DNA from 3 places in the Paenibacillus sp. 2TAB26 genome. Region 2 is predicted to be linked to each of the others. Evidence: riboswitches for the same ligand, from Rfam matches in the RefSeq annotation. Region 2 holds a riboswitch; each other region holds the start of a gene.

Region 1 (6,416 bases), on a different contig from region 2:
AAAATAACGATACATAAGAGATAGCTTGTTTAAATAAAGTATGCTCTTCACGGTCATATTCACAGTTTGGAAAAGTGTAATGATTGGATTCTATATGCAAAGCAGCGGCTGCAAACAAATGAAATATACGCTCGTCCTTCATCATTGGATCTGTTTGAAAAACAAAAGGAGACGCAAGAGGAAGTGTGCCGATGAACCTTAGCAGCATACTGCTCCATCTGATCCAATCGCAAGGCTTCTCGGATTTTTTAATAAACAGCTCACTCCAGCCATGACCATTAGCAGTGGAGAGCCTTAGGCAAACACGGTAACCATTCGATTCAAGCATGGAAGCCGGCAGCACAAACATTTGAATTCTTTTAATTTCAAACAAGGCAGCAGGATGATTTTCCAAGCTTGGCAAGGGTACTTCAACTGGTGTAGACATCAATGAGATCTCTCCTCGATTTGAATAATTCACCGATAATACTCAGCCATATTGGCTTGCCGTCTATGGTAAACCCGAAATGCAATATTGTAAAACTGTGGTATATCGTGAAAAGGCAGCCATATGCCATATTAAAAGAAATCCATTCGTTATGGCAGTAAAAAGATATTTATTCTTCGAAATACTCGTTTATTCTCTTCCATTCTCGATTATAGAGAAATCTGATTATTCACGCATAAAATCGTTGGAAAGGGATTGAACACTATTTTTGAAAACAAGAGTAAAACTGAGAAATAGTGAGATATCGAGAGATCGAAATGAATGTAAGCGTTGCGAATCGCTCTGCAAGGCTGAAACTGGCTAAATTAGGTAGCAGACTGCCTTTACAGTATTTATAGCGAGGAGTAATATTCGATACAGGATTTATAAATAAGTTTCGATTTACTGATCGCTGAGTTTCCGTGAAAGCGGAAGCGGGGGAACCAATAATGACGCGATGCGCCTGTTCGATGTGAGAGTCGAACAAACGCAGAGCAGGGGTGAATCTTTGACAGGTGCCATGGATACCGGTCAAAGTAGGGCGACTCTCACCGCCCGAATCCGACAGCTAACCTCGTAAGCGTGGACCGAGAGAGGAATGATGAAGCTTGTGATCGATTAACTTCGACCGCAGAGTGTCATAGACCTCTGTGGTTTTTTGTGCCCAAAAAAGCTTAATTTGCTACAAAATGTAAGAAAACGCTGAGTCCTGCAGCAGCAGGAACGGGGGAACCAACGAACGATTCGTGTGTAATCACGACTTCGCTTCATGGGGTGAATCGCTTGAAAATGATCAAGCGTAGGGCAACTCTCAAGGCCCGAATCCGACAGCTAACCTCGTAAGTGTACTCGAGAGAGGCAACAGCCATCGTGCTTCCCGCGGCTTATTCTGCTGCGGGCAAAGAAGCCGCGGGAAAAGTTCCTCTTATCCCAAGGCTTCTTTTTTGTTGCCTTTTTTACCATATGGAGGAGAATTCGGTTGCAGGAAGAGCATATTATTGTTGCTGGTTTAAACGAGGCTGGCCAATCATTTATACGAACTTTGCAGTTTCATCAATTAAAATTTATCGTTTTGACAAATAGTAAACAGGAAGAAAAACAGCTTCGCAAGCAGGGCATCAGCAATGTTTTGTACATCAATACGAATGATCGTCAAAGCTGGAATGTTCCTTCGATGAACATTAGCGAGGTATTTATATTCGAGAGCAGCTTGGCGCTTAGCTGCCGCTTTGTACAGTGCTGTAGAGCTTGGACCTCAAAGTCCATTTACGTCATCACACAGCAGTGGAATCCAAGGGCTATTTACAAGGGGCTTGGAGCGGATCATATCGTATTCTCTCATACCGGTGAAGTCGGTTTTCTATTAAGCAACAAATAATGCAGGAGGGGTTTACATGCAGGATTTTTATATGTTCGGGGCGTTGTTAGCTAGCTTCGGTTTATTTTACGGATTTTTAACTTGGTGCTCCAGTGTTATTGAGAAAACAGGGGGCGAAGGCTAATGACTGTCATAGCGATAGCGGCTGTATTTGTTTTCGTTTATCTGATTTATGCTTTAATTCATCCGGAGAAGTTTTAATAGAGGGGGATTTACAAGATGGATATTTTACAATTGCTTATCGTCATTGCCGTTCTTGTATTGTTAGTTAAGCCGCTTGGTACTTACGTCTATCATGTGTTCTCAAATGAACACAATCGGTTAGACAAAGTATTCGGAGGGACGGAGCGATTTATATTTAAGCTTATTGGTCTCAAAAAAAGAGAGGGCATGAGTTGGAAGATATACGCACTCAGCTTTGTTGCAACCAATTTAATTTTAGTTGCTTTCAGCTATTTGATATTGCGGTTCCAAAATGCACTGCCGTTTAATCCAAATGGCATGGCAGCCATGGAGCCTACACTGACTTTCAATACAGTCATCAGCTTTATTACCAATACGAATCTTCAGCATTACAGCGGGGAAAGTGCCTTATCTTATTTCTCCCAAATGGCGGTCATCATGATGATGATGTTCACGTCAGCGGCGACGGGCTTCTCGGTTGCCATCGCGTTTGTTCGTGGGATTACGAGTAAAGGAACGACGATCGGCAACTTTTTCGAGGATTTTGTAAAAGCACACACAAGAATTTTTCTTCCGATTTCCTTTATTATCACGCTAGTGCTTGTCGCTCTTCAGGTGCCGCAAACACTTGATCCAACATTTACAATTAAAACGCTTGAGGGAGCCATGCAGCAAATTGCAATCGGTCCTGTAGCTTCGCTTGAATCCATCAAACATTTGGGCACAAACGGCGGCGGTTTTTTTGGAGTGAACTCGGCTCATCCATTTGAAAACCCAAATCCATTAACGAATGTGATTCAAATCTTGTCGATGTGGGCGCTGCCGGCTTCACTGCCTTATGCATTTGGGCTTTTTGCTAAAAACAAAAAGCAGGGCTGGGTTGTATTCTCCGCCATGATGTGTCTGTTTCTTGTGTTTCTAAGCCTTGCTTACACATCGGAGAAAACAGGCAATCCTGCAATGAGCGCACTAGGAATCGACGCGACTCAAGGAAGCATGGAAGGCAAGGAAGTAAGGTTCGGTATCGCGCAATCGGCACTGTTCACAACGGTAACAGCTGCTGCGACAACGGGTACCGTCAACAATATGCATGACACGCTTACACCGCTTGGCGGCTTGGTTCCGCTTGCTGAAATGATGCTTAATGTCGTCTTTGGAGGCAAGGGAGTAGGGCTTATCAATATGCTCATGTACGCCATACTAGCTGTGTTTATATGCGGGCTGATGGTCGGCCGAACGCCAGAGTTTCTGGGACGAAAAGTAGAGCCGCGAGAAATGAAACTGATAGCGATAGCGATTCTAGTTCATCCCTTCATTATATTAGTGCCCACAGCCATCGCTTTTATGACGGATTTGGGTCACGGGGCGATAACGAATCCAGGGTTTCACGGCATTAGCCAGGTGCTTTACGAATATACGTCATCGGCTGCGAATAATGGCTCCGGCTTTGAGGGATTAGGCGATAATACGCCTTTCTGGAATATTAGCACTGGACTTGTCATGCTGACCGGCCGCTATATTTCGGTGATTGCGATGCTTGCGGTTGCAGGATCTCTTGTTCGCAAGCAGCCTGTTCCAGAAACAATCGGGACGTTCCGTACAGATAATGGACTTTTCACTATATTACTAATTGGTACTGTTCTTTTAATTGGTGCATTAACCTTCTTGCCGGTCATCGTGCTTGGGCCGGTTGCAGAATATTTGACACTCCGCTAACGGATGAGGTGAACGATAATGAATAAAAATAAGAAGAATAATTTGCTGTCGGGAGACGCGGTTAAACATGCCGTTGTCGATAGCTTTGTGAAATTAAATCCAGTTACGATGATGAAAAATCCCGTTATGTTTGTTGTCGAGGTAGGGACGGTTATCGTTCTGCTGATGACTATTTTTCCAAATGCAAGGCACAGGCCAATTCGCTCAAAAAATCTAAGCAGGAAATGAGCGCCAATAAGTTCGTCGGCAGCTCTATTGTAGTCGTATCATCAACGGAGCTCCGCAAAGGCGATATTTTCATCGTCTCCCAAGGTGAGATGATTCCTGGTGATGGCGAGGTCATTGAAGGGCTGGCTTCCGTAGATGAATCAGCGATTACAGGTGAATCGGCGCCAGTTATTAAAGAAGCTGGAGGAGATTTCAGCTCGGTTACAGGCGGTACAAGGGTTGTGAGTGACAAAATTAAAGTGCGCATGACGAGTGACCCCGGGGAGTCATTCATCGATCGGATGATTGCCCTTGTTGAAGGAGCGAAACGTCAGAAGACGCCTAATGAAATTGCGCTCAATACACTTTTGACTAGCTTAACGATTATTTTCTTAATTGTAGTTGTTACGTTGGCACCAATCGCTAACTATTTGGATATCCACTTAGAAATTCCAGTATTAATTGCGCTGCTTGTATGTTTGATTCCGACGACCATCGGCGGACTATTATCAGCAATCGGCATTGCTGGGATGGATAGAGTAACTCAGTTTAATGTACTGGCTATGTCAGGTAAGGCTGTTGAAGCAGCAGGCGACATTAATACGATGATTTTGGATAAAACAGGAACGATCACATTCGGCAACCGGATGGCAAGCGAGCTTGTGCCTGTCGGAGGCAGCAATCTTCAAACTTTATCGGGTTGGGCGGCTATTAGCTCGATTAAGGATGAAACGCCTGAAGGCCGTTCTGTGCTTGAATGGATGAAGAAGCAGGGCTTAAGCTATGATGCTTCACTTGCGGAAGGCGGCGAATTTATTGAATTCAAAGCAGAGACGCGAATGAGCGGCATTGATCTGGCAAACGGCCGCCGAGTTCGGAAGGGCTCTGTCGATGCGGTTCGGAAGTGGGTAGCTTCACAGGGGGGGACCATACCAACCGATTTAGAAAATATTTCGAATACGATTGCTACATTAGGCGGTACACCGCTCGCAGTAGCTGTTGATAATCAAATCTTTGGTGTTATTTATTTGAAGGATACCGTTAAGCCAGGAATGAAGGAAAGATTCGATCAGCTGCGTGAAATGGGCATCAAAACGATTATGTGTACGGGAGACAATCCGCTTACTGCAGCAACCATCGCACATGAAGCGGGAGTCGACGATTTTATTGCGGAGAGCAGGCCGGAAGATAAAATAGCGGTTATACGCCGTGAACAAGCCGAAGGAAAAATGGTTGCGATGACTGGTGACGGTACAAACGATGCTCCTGCACTTGCCCAAGCGGATGTGGGTCTTGCTATGAACAGCGGGACGATTGCTGCAAAAGAAGCTGCCAATATGGTTGACTTGGATTCGGACCCTTCCAAAATTATTGAAGTCATTGCTATCGGCAAGCAGCTGCTTATGACAAGAGGGGCATTGACGACTTTTAGTATCGCTAATGATATCGCCAAATATTTTGCAATCATTCCAGCGATGTTCATGCTTGCCATTCCAGAGATGGGCGTTCTAAATATTATGAATTTAGGTTCTCCATTGTCTGCTATACTGTCGGCGCTTATTTTTAACGCCATTATTATTCCGCTGCTTATCCCGCTTGCCATTAAAGGCGTAGCGTACAAACCGATGAACGGAGCCAAATTGCTTAGCCGCAACGTATTCATTTATGGTCTGGGCGGTGTCATTGTTCCGTTCGTTGGCATTAAACTCATCGACTTTGCAGTGCATTTATGGATTTAATATAACCATACACGAAAGAAGGCTTACCTATATGAATGAACAAGCGAAAAACGCATCACGATTCCAGTTGTCATCGTTAATGATACCTTTGCGAATCAGCATCATATTTATGATTATTTGCGGCATTATTTACCCTCTTGCAAGCACGGGAGCAGCTCAGCTGCTGTTCCCTAAGCAAGCGAATGGAAGCCTTATAAAGGATAGCTCTGGCCAAGTGGTTGGTTCAGAGCTGATCGGCCAAAGCTTTGTTGATCCGAAATGGTTTCAAGGACGTGTATCAAGCATTGACTATAATGCTGCCGGTTCTGGATCGAACAATTTTGGACCATCCAATCCAGCTCTAATCGAAAGGACCAAAGCTTCCATTGAGGCTTGGAAGGCACAAAATCCAGATGTACCGGTTTCCCAGCTGCCGATCGCTTTAATTACGAACTCGGGCTCAGGCCTTGATCCGCATATTACGCCACAGTCGGCTGATGTACAGATCGCAAGAATCAGCAAGCTGACCGGCGTGTCGCCAGCAGAGCTTGAGCAATTGGTTAAAGCAAATACGGAAGGCCGCGATTTAGGCGTTTTCGGTGACGAACGGGTTAATGTGTTGAAGCTGAATATCGCATTGTCAAAAATGTTGGGGGAATAGCCATATGGCTCCGCTGAAAAAGAAAACGCCAGAGGAGCTGCTGCTCTCCATCGCAAAGCTGCATCAAGGACGTCTGAAAATACTCAT
Region 2 (6,416 bases):
GATAAACAGTTGTAAAGCCAGAACCGGTGACAATTGTAAAACAAAGTATAGCCGAGTTATGATAAAATATGAACAGAATCATTTGGCAGTCGGAGGCGAGAGCATGGATCATCAGCAAACGGATCGGGAGCAGGCAGAGCAGCAGCTTGCAGAGGCAAAAGAGACGATACGGAACAAACTAGCTTTGCTCCCGGATCAATCAGGCTGTTACCTCATGAAAAACAGCGAAGGCGTCATCATTTATGTAGGCAAGGCAAAAGTGCTCAAAAATCGCGTGCGTTCTTATTTTAACGGCAGCCACAACGGCAAGACGCAGCGGCTCGTATCTGAAATTCGTGATTTTGAATTCATTGTAACCTCTAGCAATATGGAAGCACTTATTTTAGAATGCAACTTAATTAAACAATACCATCCAAGATATAACGTCCTGTTAAAGGATGATAAAACGTTCCCCTATATCAAAATTACGAACGAGAAACATCCGAAGCTCGAGGTCACAAGACGTATCATTAAAGACAAGGGCAAGTACTTTGGCCCTTACCCGAATGCTTATGCCGCTCAGCAGACAAAGAAGCTTCTGGACCGGCTATATCCGCTTCGCAAGTGCAAGACACTTCCTGATAAGGTGTGCTTGTATTATCATCTAGGACAATGTATTGCACCATGTGAATTTGATGTGCAGCAGAGCGAATATGATCGGATGATTCAAGAAATTTCAAAGTTTTTGAACGGCGGTCAAGATGTCGTGAAAAATGAGCTGCAGCGCAAGATGGAGGAAGCAGCCGAGAAGCTCGAATTTGAACGGGCGAAGGAGCTTCGGGATCAGCTTATTGCAATCGATGCGGTCATGGAGAAGCAGAAGATTACGATGTCCGATGCGCTTGACCGTGATATTTTTGGTTTTGCAGTAGATAAGGGCTGGATGTGCGTTCAAATATTGTACATGCGCCAAGGAAAGCTTATTGAGCGGCACGGCACAACTTTTCCTTATTACGGGGAAGAGTATGATGATTTCATGACATTCGTTACGCAGTATTATAGCGATAATCCGGCTTTGCCTAAGCAAATCCTGCTGCCAATACCGCCTGAGCTGGAAGCGGTGGAATCAGCGGGCGGAGTGGCAGCAGTTGATGAGGCAGCCGCTACGCATGCTGACGATGTCATTGCATCCTTGCACAGCTGGCTGAAGGTTAAGGTGCTTATGCCGCAGCGCGGACGCAAGAGTGAGGTCGTAACGATGGCTATCGATAATGCAAGGGTGATGCTGGACGAGAAATTCAGGCTCATCGAAAGAGATGAGGAACGAAGCGTTAAAGCGTCAGAGTCGCTTGCAGGCTGGCTAGGACTGGATGAAGTACGCCGAATCGAGGCATTTGATAACTCCAATATTCAAGGTACGAATCCAGTTTCGGCTATGGTTGTCTTTACGGACGGCAAGCCAGATCGCAAGGAGTACCGTAAATACAAGGTTAAGACAGTACAAGGTCCAGATGACTACGAAACGATGCGCGAGGTCATACGGCGCCGCTACGAGCGTGTGGTGAAAGAGGAATTAGCTCCGCCGGATCTGATCGTAGTCGATGGGGGCAAAGGGCAAATATCAGCGGCGCTCGACGTGCTTGAGAATGAGCTTGGCTTATACATCCCAGTTTGTGGTCTTGTGAAGGATGCGAAGCATAAGACAGCACAGCTTATGACTGGAGATCCTGCGGAGATTGTTCCTTTGCCAAGGGACAGCCAGGAGTTTTATTTGCTGCAGCGCATTCAAGATGAGGTGCATCGCTTTGCGATTACATTCCACCGCGAGCAGCGCGCCAAGTCCATGGTGGAGTCGAAGCTTGATTCGATTCCGGGCATTGGCGAGAAACGACGCAAGCTGCTGCTCAAGCATTTTGGCTCGATCAAAAAAATAAAAGAGGCCTCAGTCGAAGACTTCCGGCCTCTATCTATTGGTGATAAATTAGCTTCGCAAATTATAGCTGCCCTAGGGGAGGAGTCGTCGTCATAGACGGCTTCTTCTCTTTTTTGTGACTTAAATATTTTAGAACAAATGCAATCAGTACCGGCAGCACGGAGAAGAAAATAGCCGAGATTATGTTCGGTGCTGTTCCAATAGTGAGCAAGGATAGGCCAACTGCAACGCTGTTGAAGATGGCATGGGTGAACATGGCTGTAATGAAGCCGTATCTGACGAAGATAAAGCTGAACAACAGCCCGATAATCATCAGCTCAAACAATCTCGTCGTAGACGGATAAAAAGGATACATCACATGGCCGAGCGCCCAGAAGAAGGTAGGCAGCAGTGCTGCGGCAAACGTGTTTTTAAACCACCTGCGAAATAGTCCAATACCGAAGAAGCGGAATACGGCTTCTTCGCCAATTGCGGCAGCCCAAGCAAGCACGGGCATCAGCCAAAGAATGCCCATATTGTATGGGGATTGTGAGGCATCTGATGTTTCCCAAGTGCCAATGGACAGCTTTAAGGCGATAAAGATAACCGATTGAATTGCGAATAAGATGATCGCGAATAAATAGGACAAGCCGACGCTGCGCCAAACATAATCGCCATACCCTCTTTGACCAAAACGCGGCCATAAAGCGCGGCCCTGCGCCTTCCAGAGGCCGTCTCCGGCAACAATGGATACATAAATGGAACCTGCCATTGGAATCGCTAGCAGAACACTTACGATGGCAGTGATCGATACGGTAGCGCCTGCCATATCCGTCTCGCCGAGCGTAGCCCGGATACCATCCAGAACGTTTAAATTCATGATCGTATAAGTAATTAAATAAATGATCGTTAATACGATTCCGTATTTAAAGGATGTATGTTTTCGATACAAAACGGAGTAAATAATAGCTAAGACGAATAAAACGAAGCTCATGAACAGATAACCGATAGAGGTAAGGTATCCAGCTATTTTATCTTGTTTCTCTACATAGTTTATGTAATCGGATGGTGCTTCGAATATCGGTTTATATTTAGTAATGATCGTACGGTCATTCACGACAAGAGCGTTAACCAATACGTTAAGATGAGCATTTTTAATGGAATAACCTGCAGGAGGCTGAGGCTGCCAATCACCATTAGGCAATATTTGACCGCCAATGAATTCAGTACCGCTGAAATTTCCTGCAGTTAGGAAGGCAATAGCTTCTTTTGCTTTATCTGCATCTGATAGCTGTTCCCCCTCAAGCTTCAAGTTCCAAGCTACGACTTTCCCGCTATGCATATGCAGATAAATATATCCGCTGCCGCCGCCTACGAATTTAAGATCAACCTGAAATGTATCTGTAGGAAACATGGGGTCATATTTATCCGTATATGCTTTGACTAGCTCATATTTTGATAAGTAGCCATTCATAATTTTATCGGTTTGATGTACGGCTTTAGCCGATTTCACCTTCAAGCCTGTTTCTTTTTCAACAAATGCAGACGCCTTATCCTCCGCCGCTGATTTCGTAATGACCTTGGTATTCATTTCGCCAGATGAGATGGCCGTAATCATTGGAACGATTTGTACGGCCCCATAAATAATAAAGCAAGCAACTGCTGCCCATATAAATCGTTTCCATTCATTGGGTTTAATAGAATCAATCATAGTTTCACCTCAACTGTCTTCATAATAAATAGCTCATTTTATTACCTTAACATATGAATCCCTAAATTATCCAATGAAAATGACCGTTTGTTTTCAAAAAAATGCGAAATAACGATGTCCAGCAAGCTAGCTATGTGCTGGTTCGTCCCATTGCCCTAATTTGAGCTAATATCGTCCTGTTTGTCATAAACGTCACCTTTATATCAGGAGTGCTTAGGGATTATAATCGTTATCGTCATACTAATTGCATAGCATAGCCGAATTTCCTAAGGAAATCGGGGGAACCATAAAGTTGTCTAAATGGATGAGCCTGCTGAAAGCAAAGCAGTTCAACATTAGATAGCATGGGGTGAATTTTAGCGGTGAAGCATCGTCTTCTTCCGCTGAATAGGGCTGCCTGTCCAGGCCCGAATCCGTCAGCTAACCTCGAAGGCGTATTGGAACAGGACTCATCGCACGAGCACTTGAGTTTCCAGTGCTTTTTTTTATGCTTAAAAACAATAAATGACAATATGACATAATCAAAAAGAAGGGAAATGGATGAAGGTTAGTTGGAATGTTTTGAAGTGGTCACCCCCGCGTATTTTGGTAAGTGGATTCGCTCTTATTATATTGCTGGGTGCCTTATTATTATCCATGCCTTTTGCATCGGTAAGCGGTGAGAGATTGCCTTTTATAGATGCGCTGTTTACGGCAACTTCGGCAACCTGTGTAACAGGGTTAGTTGTCGTTGATACTGGAACTTATTTCTCTATATGGGGTCAAATCATATTAATGTGCCTGTTCCAGCTTGGCGGACTCGGATTTATGACGATGGCAACGCTGGTAGCGCTCGTACTTCGCAAGAGGATTTCGCTGCGTGAGCGGCTTTTGCTGCAGGAATCCATGAACCAGTCGAGCATGGAAGGCATCGTGCGTTTGATTAGACGCGTTATTGTGTATTCATTGACAATAGAGCTTATTGGCGCTGCGTTGTTTGCTTCGAGGTTTGCATTTGATATGCCGCTGGGCAAAGCGATTTATTTTGGAGCCTTTCATGCGGTTTCATTGTTTAACAATGCTGGTTTTGATATTTTTGGGAACTATCGCAGCTTGACCTTATACGTTTCTGATCCAGTCGTCAATATTGCAGCTATGATGCTGATCATTTCGGGCGGACTTGGCTTTGTCGTTATGTCGGACCTGATGGAGTTCCGCAAAAACCGCAAGCTGTCGCTGCACAGCAAGGTCGTGCTATCTATGACAGGAACACTTATTGCAGTAGGGACACTCGTCATATTTATTTTTGAATTCTCGAATTCGAAGACACTGGGCTCTCTGGACTGGGGCGGGAAAATTTTGTCCTCGTTCTTCCAGTCGGTAACGCCGCGGACGGCAGGAGCCAATACGCTTGATTATACGGCTATCCGGCAAGCAACGATGTTTTTCACCATTATATTAATGTTTATTGGCGCCTCGCCCGGCTCGACGGGCGGCGGCATCAAAACAACAACCTTTGCAACGCTGGTCGGCGCTGTATTTGCAATGATTAGAGGACGAGAGGACATCGTTCTTTTCCGTTACAGATTAGGCAAAGACAGAATTTTTAAAGCACTCACGATTACTTTGATCTCTTTATCGCTTGTCATTATTGTAACGATGATCTTGTCGATGACGGAGGATCAAGCTTTTATAAAGCTATTGTTTGAAGCGACATCAGCATTTGGAACAGTAGGATTATCCGTTGGTGTTACGCCAGAGCTGAGCCTTGTTGGGAAAATAGTCATTGCATTAACCATGTTTGCCGGAAGACTTGGACCCCTGACGCTCGCATACGCGCTTGGGCCTCGTACAGAGAAAGAGCTTTATCGGCATCCAGAAGGCAAAATTACGATTGGATAGGAGACTTTGCAAGTGGGAATTAAAAAGAAACAATTTGTCATCATCGGCTTAGGGAGATTTGGTTCGAGCTTAGGGCGCGAACTCGTCCAGCTTGGCCATGAGGTGCTTGGAATAGATAAGGATGAAGAAGCCGTTCAGGACATGAGCGGTATTCTAACCTATGCTGTATCAGCTGATTGTACGGATGAAGAAGCGCTGCGCTCCTTGGGTGTAAGAAACTTTGATTGCGGAGTTGTCGCGATTGGCGATGACATTCAATCCAGCATTTTGACAACCATACTGCTTAAGGATTTGGAAGTGAAGCAAGTTGTAGCGAAAGCTTTGACTGAACTACATGGCCGGGTGCTTGAGAAAATCGGTGTCGACCGCGTGGTCTATCCTGAGCGCGATATGGGTATTCGAGTTGCGCATCAGCTTGTATCCCCAAATCTATTAGATTATATCGAGCTTTCCAAAGAGTATACGATTGCCGAGCTTGCCGTACCGCAATGCTTGGATGGCAAGTCATTGCATGATCTTAATCCGCGAGCTAGATTTGGATGTAGCATCGTAGCCATAAATAAGCCCAATGGCATCATCATCGCACCGACAGCAACGGATGTCCTTTCACTTCGTGATGTCATGGTTATTATAGGAACAAATGAGCAAATAGAAGACTTCGAAGCATCCGTTATCCGTTAATTTTTTTATGTAGTGGAAAAGGCTTATTATTAGAAAAAGCAGATTAGGCTGAAATGGATTTGGAAGTGTAATATTGGAAATGCTGAAGGACAGCAGCTATTTTAAAAGCTGCTGTCCTTTTTGCTGGGGAAGCCTGCTGCAAGCTCGTTGATCCATAGACGAACGGACGGGCTGAGGGCGGCCGAATCCGCATGAATGAGCGAGGTGGTACGCTTTGTATCTTCAAGTTCTCGAATGGGAATGACGGTAAGA
Region 3 (6,416 bases), on a different contig from region 2:
TTATGAAAGAATCCGGCGGCAAGCTGCGCCAGGACAAAGCAACAACCAATAGCCAAGGCTATATGAACCTGCTTACGCTAGAAACGCTGAACGGTGAGAGCCTTCTGCCACGTCTTCAATATGTACAACCTGACGATGGCAATGCCAATGATTTTACTTTGGCCAAAATCCGCTTGCCGGAGCCTATCGCTCCCGGCACCTCCGTAACGCTGCGAATGAGCTACGAGGTGAAGCTCCCAGAGGTATTCGCAAGAATGGGCTATTCCGGCAACTTCGTGATGGCTGGGCAGTGGTTTCCAAAGCTCGCTGTATATGAGACAGCCGGCATGCGCGGACGTACAGCTGAGGGCTGGAATGTCCATCAGTATCATGGCAATTCTGAGTTCTACAGCGACTTCGGCATATACAGCGTTCGGATTAATGTGCCTGAGAACTACACCGTCGCTGCAACGGGCTTCCAAACAAAGCCTATCGAGATCAAGGAAGCAACAAAGATTTACCAGTTTTATGCTGATGATATTCATGATTTTGCTTGGTCGGCCTCACCGGACTTCGTTTATGAAGAGACTGCTTATTCAGATACCGGCATTCCCGGTGTACGCATTAAGCTGTATCTTGATCCTGCGCATGCTGACCTTAAGGATCGCTACATGCATGCAGCCAAGTCCGCACTCTCAAGCTACGCCAAGTGGTATGGTGAATATCCTTACAGTACGCTGTCGATCGTCGTTCCGCCCAAAGGAGCGAACGGAGCTGGCGGCATGGAGTATCCAACACTCATTACCGCTTTCGCTGCAGAAAATGATAACCCAGGCTACGATCTTGAACGTACGGTCGTTCATGAGATTGGCCATCAATATTGGTACGGAATGGTCGCCTCTAATGAATTCGAGGAGGCATGGCTGGACGAGGGGTTTACGTCCTATGCCGAGGATAAAGTAATGGAGACGGCATACGGCTTGGAGCCGAATTTGCGCATGGAAGCGAGCTATATGACCAACCCTGCACCGCTCAAGCAGCAATCTTGGTCATACGCCAGCCACTCGCAATATGCCGAGAATGTATATCTGAGGGCAAAGCTGGTGCTCATTGGTATCGAGAATCAGGTCGGCTCCAGAACGATGCAAAAAATATTGCGAACCTATTTCCAAAAGTATAAGTTCAAGCATCCATCGACAGCAGACTTCCAGCGTGTTGTCGAACAGGTAACAAAAACGAAATGGAATGATTATTTCAGCCAATATGTCTACGGCAACAAAATGGCCGACTTTTCGATCGAATCGATTCATGTACGCCCAGTCACCCAAGATGGTGCTGAGATGTATGAATCTGTTGTACTCGTTAAGAAAAACGGCGGCAGCAATGGCGAGATTAAAGTGTTGATGAAGTTTACTGACGGCACCAAAATAACAAAGCTTTGGGATACTCAGGAATCCCATATGCAATATAAACAGCTGCATTCCGCTCCGCTTGAATGGGCAGTCGTTGACCCAAACAACAGCAATGTGCTTGATAATAAGCTCATTAACAACTACATGCAGGCTCAGCTGCCAGAGGATAAACGCACAAGATGGAGCCTCGGCGTTGTCCAACTAATTGAAGGACTGCTCGGGTCGCTGAGCTGGTAAGTAATTGCGTTCAAGGAGCGATAAACGATGAAAATACATTTGAAGCAAGGCTGGCGGTTAGCGGTAAAACATTTTTACATTGTTGTTTTATTATTTCTTTATCAGCTGATCTGGGGGTTCTTCCTTTACCGCTTCATTGATTCGGTCGTAGCTCCGCTGCTGCGTCGATATCCAAGCTCCGCTCCTTCAGAAGCAGCCGTTCAGCTATTCATGACCGAAGCACAATTCCAGCTGTTCAAGACCGATCTCATTAATCCTTACGTCTGGACGCTGGGCGGTCTCCTTGTTGCCCGAATGCTGATCACTCCCTTATTCAATGCCGGTCTATTCTATTCGTTAAATCAGTCCAGATCGAATGGAGGGACACGATTTCTAGAAGGTATTCGCAAAGCTTGGAAGCCTGTAGTTCTGCTTTACTGGATCGAGGTTATTTTATCTGTGGCTCCTGCTTGGTATGTGCTGCCGCGCTCACTGGATGCGCTTCTAGAGAGCGGCTCTATTCCAGAGCTGCTGCAAACGGTGCTGCCTAGCGCCCTTCTATGGCTCCTATGGGGCACAGTACTGCATCTGCTGTTTCTAGCCATGCAATTCAGCGCTGCATCAGGAGGAAGCATATTCCGTTCCTTATGGCACGCTCTCCGAAATTTCCTCACCTATGCAGCTGTGTCGCTCATCATGTGGGGGATTGGAGCGGCTGCTGGGCTTGTGGTGACAAGTCTCTCCATGCTGTGGGCCGGGCTGATTGCACTCATCCTGCATCAAGGCTATTATCTCATTCAAACACTGATGAAGGTTTGGACGATTGCCGCGCAATATGACTTTTTGGAAACGAAAAGAATGTAGCAAACCAAAAAAGCCTTCAGCGTCCTCTAGATGCTGAAGCAAAAATAAACCTTCATTCCACGCTTTGCTGTGGTGTGGAGGTTTTTTTTACAACTAACCGCAACTAAATGATGGCAGTTCTGTATAAATAACTGAAAGAAAATCAAAAATGGGGGATATTCACAAATGATGCGTAAAAAACTAGTTATTATATCCATGGTATTGCTCTTATCGGGCGGTTCATTGGTTGCAGCAGACAAACTATTTCAAAAGGTAACGCTCCTTTATAATAATAAGCAATCCACTGACGATGCTGTCGTTGTGGATGATAAGGTTTATATTAGCATTCGTTCTTTAAGTGACAGCCTTCAAGCCTTCGTCCAATGGAAGAGCAATGATAAGAAGCTCATTATTCAGAAGCCCAATGTGCATATGTTTCTAATGAACGAGAAGCGAGCTATGTTCGGACAGGTTGATAAAGGCAGTGTTCAGAAATTTTTAGTGCAAGCACAAATCGATAATTTGAATATGGCGATTTCAGAGTTCAAAGTGACCATCGTTGATCCTAATGATAAGGAAACGACAATCGACAGCCGCAGCCAGGATGATGATGATTTTAAAGAGTTCGTCGAAAAAGACACCTTTTGGTTCAGCTCCAAGCTCGTTTCCTACGATTTCAAAAATGCCGGAAAATACAAGGTACAGTTTTGGATGCAGCAAAAAAACAACGATCCACAGCTCATTTCTGAAAAAATCGTTACTGCAAAATAAATCTTTTTTTCGATTGCCCAAAGGGGGCTGTTCTCATGAACAGCCCCCTTTGTCTATTTCTGCCGCTCTATCTGGAGCAGCAGCTAGGCTGTCTGAATCTACGCTTATTCACGAGTGATATAGATGAGATTTTTCTAATTTATGAGGAGCAAAATGGTGAAATACCGCCGTTTACGGCACTTTAAGCTAGTCCTTGCGATATAGCGCCTAAAGGACAAATCGGTATATTTTACACAACATCCACATAATTAATGAAATTGACTCCATGTATTTAGTTAGAAAGCACTACTATGGCGTGTTTATATTACAGAAAGAACGGTTTAACGAAGCAAATTGTCAAAAGGTTACATGAGAATTATTAGAAATTGCCACTAAAGGCAGGAGATCATTGAAAATAATCGAATATTTCTCAAAGCAATAAAAAAACTGCCTAATTCCCTATTGGGATACGGGGGAACCACTTTGGGTGAATTGATTCCGACGTTTGAGTTTTTTTCAAACGCCCGAGGAATCATAGGGAGCCTTCAACCGAACCCCACAGCTAACCTCGTCGGCATTGGAAGGAGTTTCACAATTGAAGAAGATTACCGCATTAATCCTGGGTCTCGTTCTCGTGCTCGCTTTTCAAGCGGGAAGCGCTTTCGCTGACTCAAAATTGAACGGAATTGTTAATGATCTTATTGGCACTCCGTACAAAAGCGGCGGAACGTCGTCGAAAGGTTTTGATTGCTCCGGCTTCACGAGCTATGTGTTCGAGAAAATGGGCATTGAGCTTTCACGTACTTCTGGTTCGCAAGCAAAAGAAGGTACAAAGGTCGCTAAGGCTGACCTCATTGCGGGAGATCTTGTGTTCTTCGACACAGTTGGCGGCAATAATAGCGCCATATCCCATGTTGGCATTTACATTGGAGATGGCAAGTTTGTACATTCATCCTCGAGCAGAGGCGTTGTAACTGACAAACTTAACTCCGAGTACTATGAGGGACGATATGTAACTGCTCGTCGTATCATGGATGCTGATTCATACCAAGCCAACGTTGACGTAAAATAGAGCAGCCTAATCCCTCTTCTTGAGGGTTGAACGGGTAGACTCATCTAGCAAAGCCGCAGTTTTTTGTCCTCTGACGACAAATGACTTGCGGCTTTGCTGTTTCATTCCAGCTGGAATGCGGCCGTTCAATGTTGCGCTTATGGAAGGAGCTATCACTGATGTATTTGTTTATTCACCGCAAGGATTTGCGTATTGCAGATTTGCGCGCTTTTGATTATTTGAAGAAAAAAGAGAAACAAGGCATTCATTTGCTAATCATAGATCCCGTTATTACAGGAGATGGCCGTTTAACTAGTCATAGCGGCCGAAATTTCATGGCGCAAGCCGCCTCGCTTCTGCACAGCTATTCTAATGCAGGGAAGGAGCTGCATGTGCTTTATGGTAATCCTGCTGCGATCACCGAAGCACTGCTGCATGCGCATCCTATTGATGAGGTTATTGTTCATACAGACTATACGCCTTACTCAAGGCAGCGAGATGAGCAGCTTGGGCTGACCACACGCAGCCTTGGCCGCCGATGGATGTCTATTGCCGATTCACCTCTTGCTGATCTAGATGCTTTCCCGGCATTTGCTCAAAAAGTGGAGCCATACAAGGTTTTCACACCCTTTTATCGCAAGTGGAGCAGCTTTATGCTGGAGTGCTATAGCCCAATGAGTGAAACGACGATTCATGAGCTTGCTACCTTAAGCGAAATCAATGCCAAGGTTGCGCAGTCTTTCGCTTTGCCTGAATCCATTTCGTGCGCCCTAGGCGGCACGAACGTACAAGGATCATCCAAAGGATTATCCAAGCTGGAACGGTTCGTACGAGAACGCCTTGCCTCTTATTCCGAGATCAGGGACGCTTATGCCGATGATCATACAAGCCAGCTCGCACGTTTCCTTAATACGGGCGCCATCTCCGCTCGCCAAGCCTACGAAATGACCCAAGGGCTTCCGGGGTCTGAATCATGGATACGGCAGCTGGCATGGCGTGATTTTTATTTATATCAAGCGATGTATCATGATGATTTCTTTCGTTACGAGCAGCTCGCTGATATGTCCAAGCTCTCAGATGCTCATCTAGAAGCATGGGCTGCAGCCGCCACTGGCATTCCAATCATTGATGCGGCCATGACGCAGCTCAATCGTACAGGTGAGCTGCCCAACCGCTTGCGAATGGTAACAGCCATGTTTTTAACTAAAAATCTGCTATGCCCCTTCACGCTTGGAGAACAATATTTCCGCCTTCACTTAAGCGATTATGACAACACGCTTAATCGCGGCGGCTGGCTGTGGTGCTCTTCACTCGGGTATGACGCAGCGCCTTACTTCCGCATCATGAATCCCGCAACTCAGTCGCAGACGCATGATCCTAGTGGCAGCTATATTAGGCGCTGGCTGCCTCATTTGAATCATCTGACAGACAAAGAGATTCATCAGCCGCAAAGCGGTGCCATCGTCGACTTGAAAGCATCACGCGCGCGCGCCATAGAGGTATACAAAACCATTCTTAAATAGCTGAAAGCATTTAGAATAACACGTTTAATAATAAATAAACCTCCACACCCGCTTTGAAACAGCGAATGTGGAGGTTTTTTTTATAATTTGCAGTCCATTTAAGCCTTGGATCTTACGCTGTGAACTTGTTTTCTTCCGAGCAGGAGCATCGCCGCTAGCAGAAGCAGCATCAGTATAACCAAGCTGCTTATATACCATAACGTTGACTCTACGTTGTACTGATCCATTATCCAGCCAGTCACTCGTGGAAAAATCGCTCCTCCAAGCCCGCCGAATGCTACCAGCAGACTCGTTGTCCTCTCCGTCATACCCGGAATGAGCTCATTGGCATAAACAAGAGCGATACCGAATATACCCGAGAAGAATAACCCGCTAAGTGCGACAAAGGCAAGCATCCAGCTAAGCTCACCCATAAACGCCATTAATACAAAAACGACCGAGGCGCCTGCTGTAGCAATCAGCAAGTATCGCGAATAACCCATGCGATCAGCCAGTACCCCAGCAAATAGACGCCCTAGCACCATCGTTCCCCAGAACAAGCTGAGCACCGCTGCCGCACTGGAATCTCCTACGCCTGAACGAACAATGAGAATAGAAGGCAGATAATTGGAGAAGCTCATTTCCATTCCTACATAAAGCATA

What was found. Region 2 has a riboswitch for cyclic di-AMP ahead of AB4Z50_RS05825 (TrkH family potassium uptake protein). Riboswitches for the same ligand answer to the same signal wherever they lie in the genome.
Region 1: it holds a riboswitch for cyclic di-AMP, as region 2 does, so the genes downstream of both, AB4Z50_RS11985 (NAD-binding protein) here and AB4Z50_RS05825 (TrkH family potassium uptake protein) in region 2, are expected to answer to the same signal.
Region 3: it holds a riboswitch for cyclic di-AMP, as region 2 does, so the genes downstream of both, AB4Z50_RS28920 (C40 family peptidase) here and AB4Z50_RS05825 (TrkH family potassium uptake protein) in region 2, are expected to answer to the same signal.

The regions. Positions count from the first base shown of each region.
Region 1 is NZ_JBFRGC010000009.1:153,703-160,118, reverse strand. Features, by position in the region: gene AB4Z50_RS11990 (hypothetical protein) at 1-427, opposite strand, end outside; cyclic di-AMP (ydaO/yuaA leader) riboswitch at 867-1,065, shown strand; cyclic di-AMP (ydaO/yuaA leader) riboswitch at 1,157-1,327, shown strand; gene AB4Z50_RS11985 (NAD-binding protein) at 1,446-1,844, shown strand; gene kdpF (K(+)-transporting ATPase subunit F) at 1,968-2,045, shown strand; gene kdpA (potassium-transporting ATPase subunit KdpA) at 2,064-3,743, shown strand; partial or broken gene kdpB (potassium-transporting ATPase subunit KdpB) at 3,762-5,689, shown strand; gene kdpC (potassium-transporting ATPase subunit KdpC) at 5,721-6,329, shown strand; gene AB4Z50_RS11960 (histidine kinase) at 6,334-6,416, shown strand, end outside.
Region 2 is NZ_JBFRGC010000004.1:281,286-287,701, forward strand. Features, by position in the region: gene uvrC (excinuclease ABC subunit UvrC) at 104-2,008, shown strand; gene AB4Z50_RS05820 (CPBP family intramembrane glutamic endopeptidase) at 1,974-3,602, opposite strand; cyclic di-AMP (ydaO/yuaA leader) riboswitch at 3,848-4,052, shown strand; gene AB4Z50_RS05825 (TrkH family potassium uptake protein) at 4,143-5,483, shown strand; gene AB4Z50_RS05830 (potassium channel family protein) at 5,502-6,164, shown strand; gene AB4Z50_RS05835 (LysR family transcriptional regulator) at 6,266-6,416, opposite strand, start outside.
Region 3 is NZ_JBFRGC010000031.1:39,402-45,817, forward strand. Features, by position in the region: gene AB4Z50_RS28900 (M1 family metallopeptidase) at 1-1,628, shown strand, start outside; gene AB4Z50_RS28905 (hypothetical protein) at 1,656-2,471, shown strand; gene AB4Z50_RS28910 (hypothetical protein) at 2,637-3,221, shown strand; gene AB4Z50_RS28915 (hypothetical protein) at 3,257-3,406, shown strand; cyclic di-AMP (ydaO/yuaA leader) riboswitch at 3,639-3,792, shown strand; gene AB4Z50_RS28920 (C40 family peptidase) at 3,796-4,272, shown strand; gene AB4Z50_RS28925 (FAD-binding domain-containing protein) at 4,431-5,774, shown strand; gene AB4Z50_RS28930 (MFS transporter) at 5,873-6,416, opposite strand, start outside.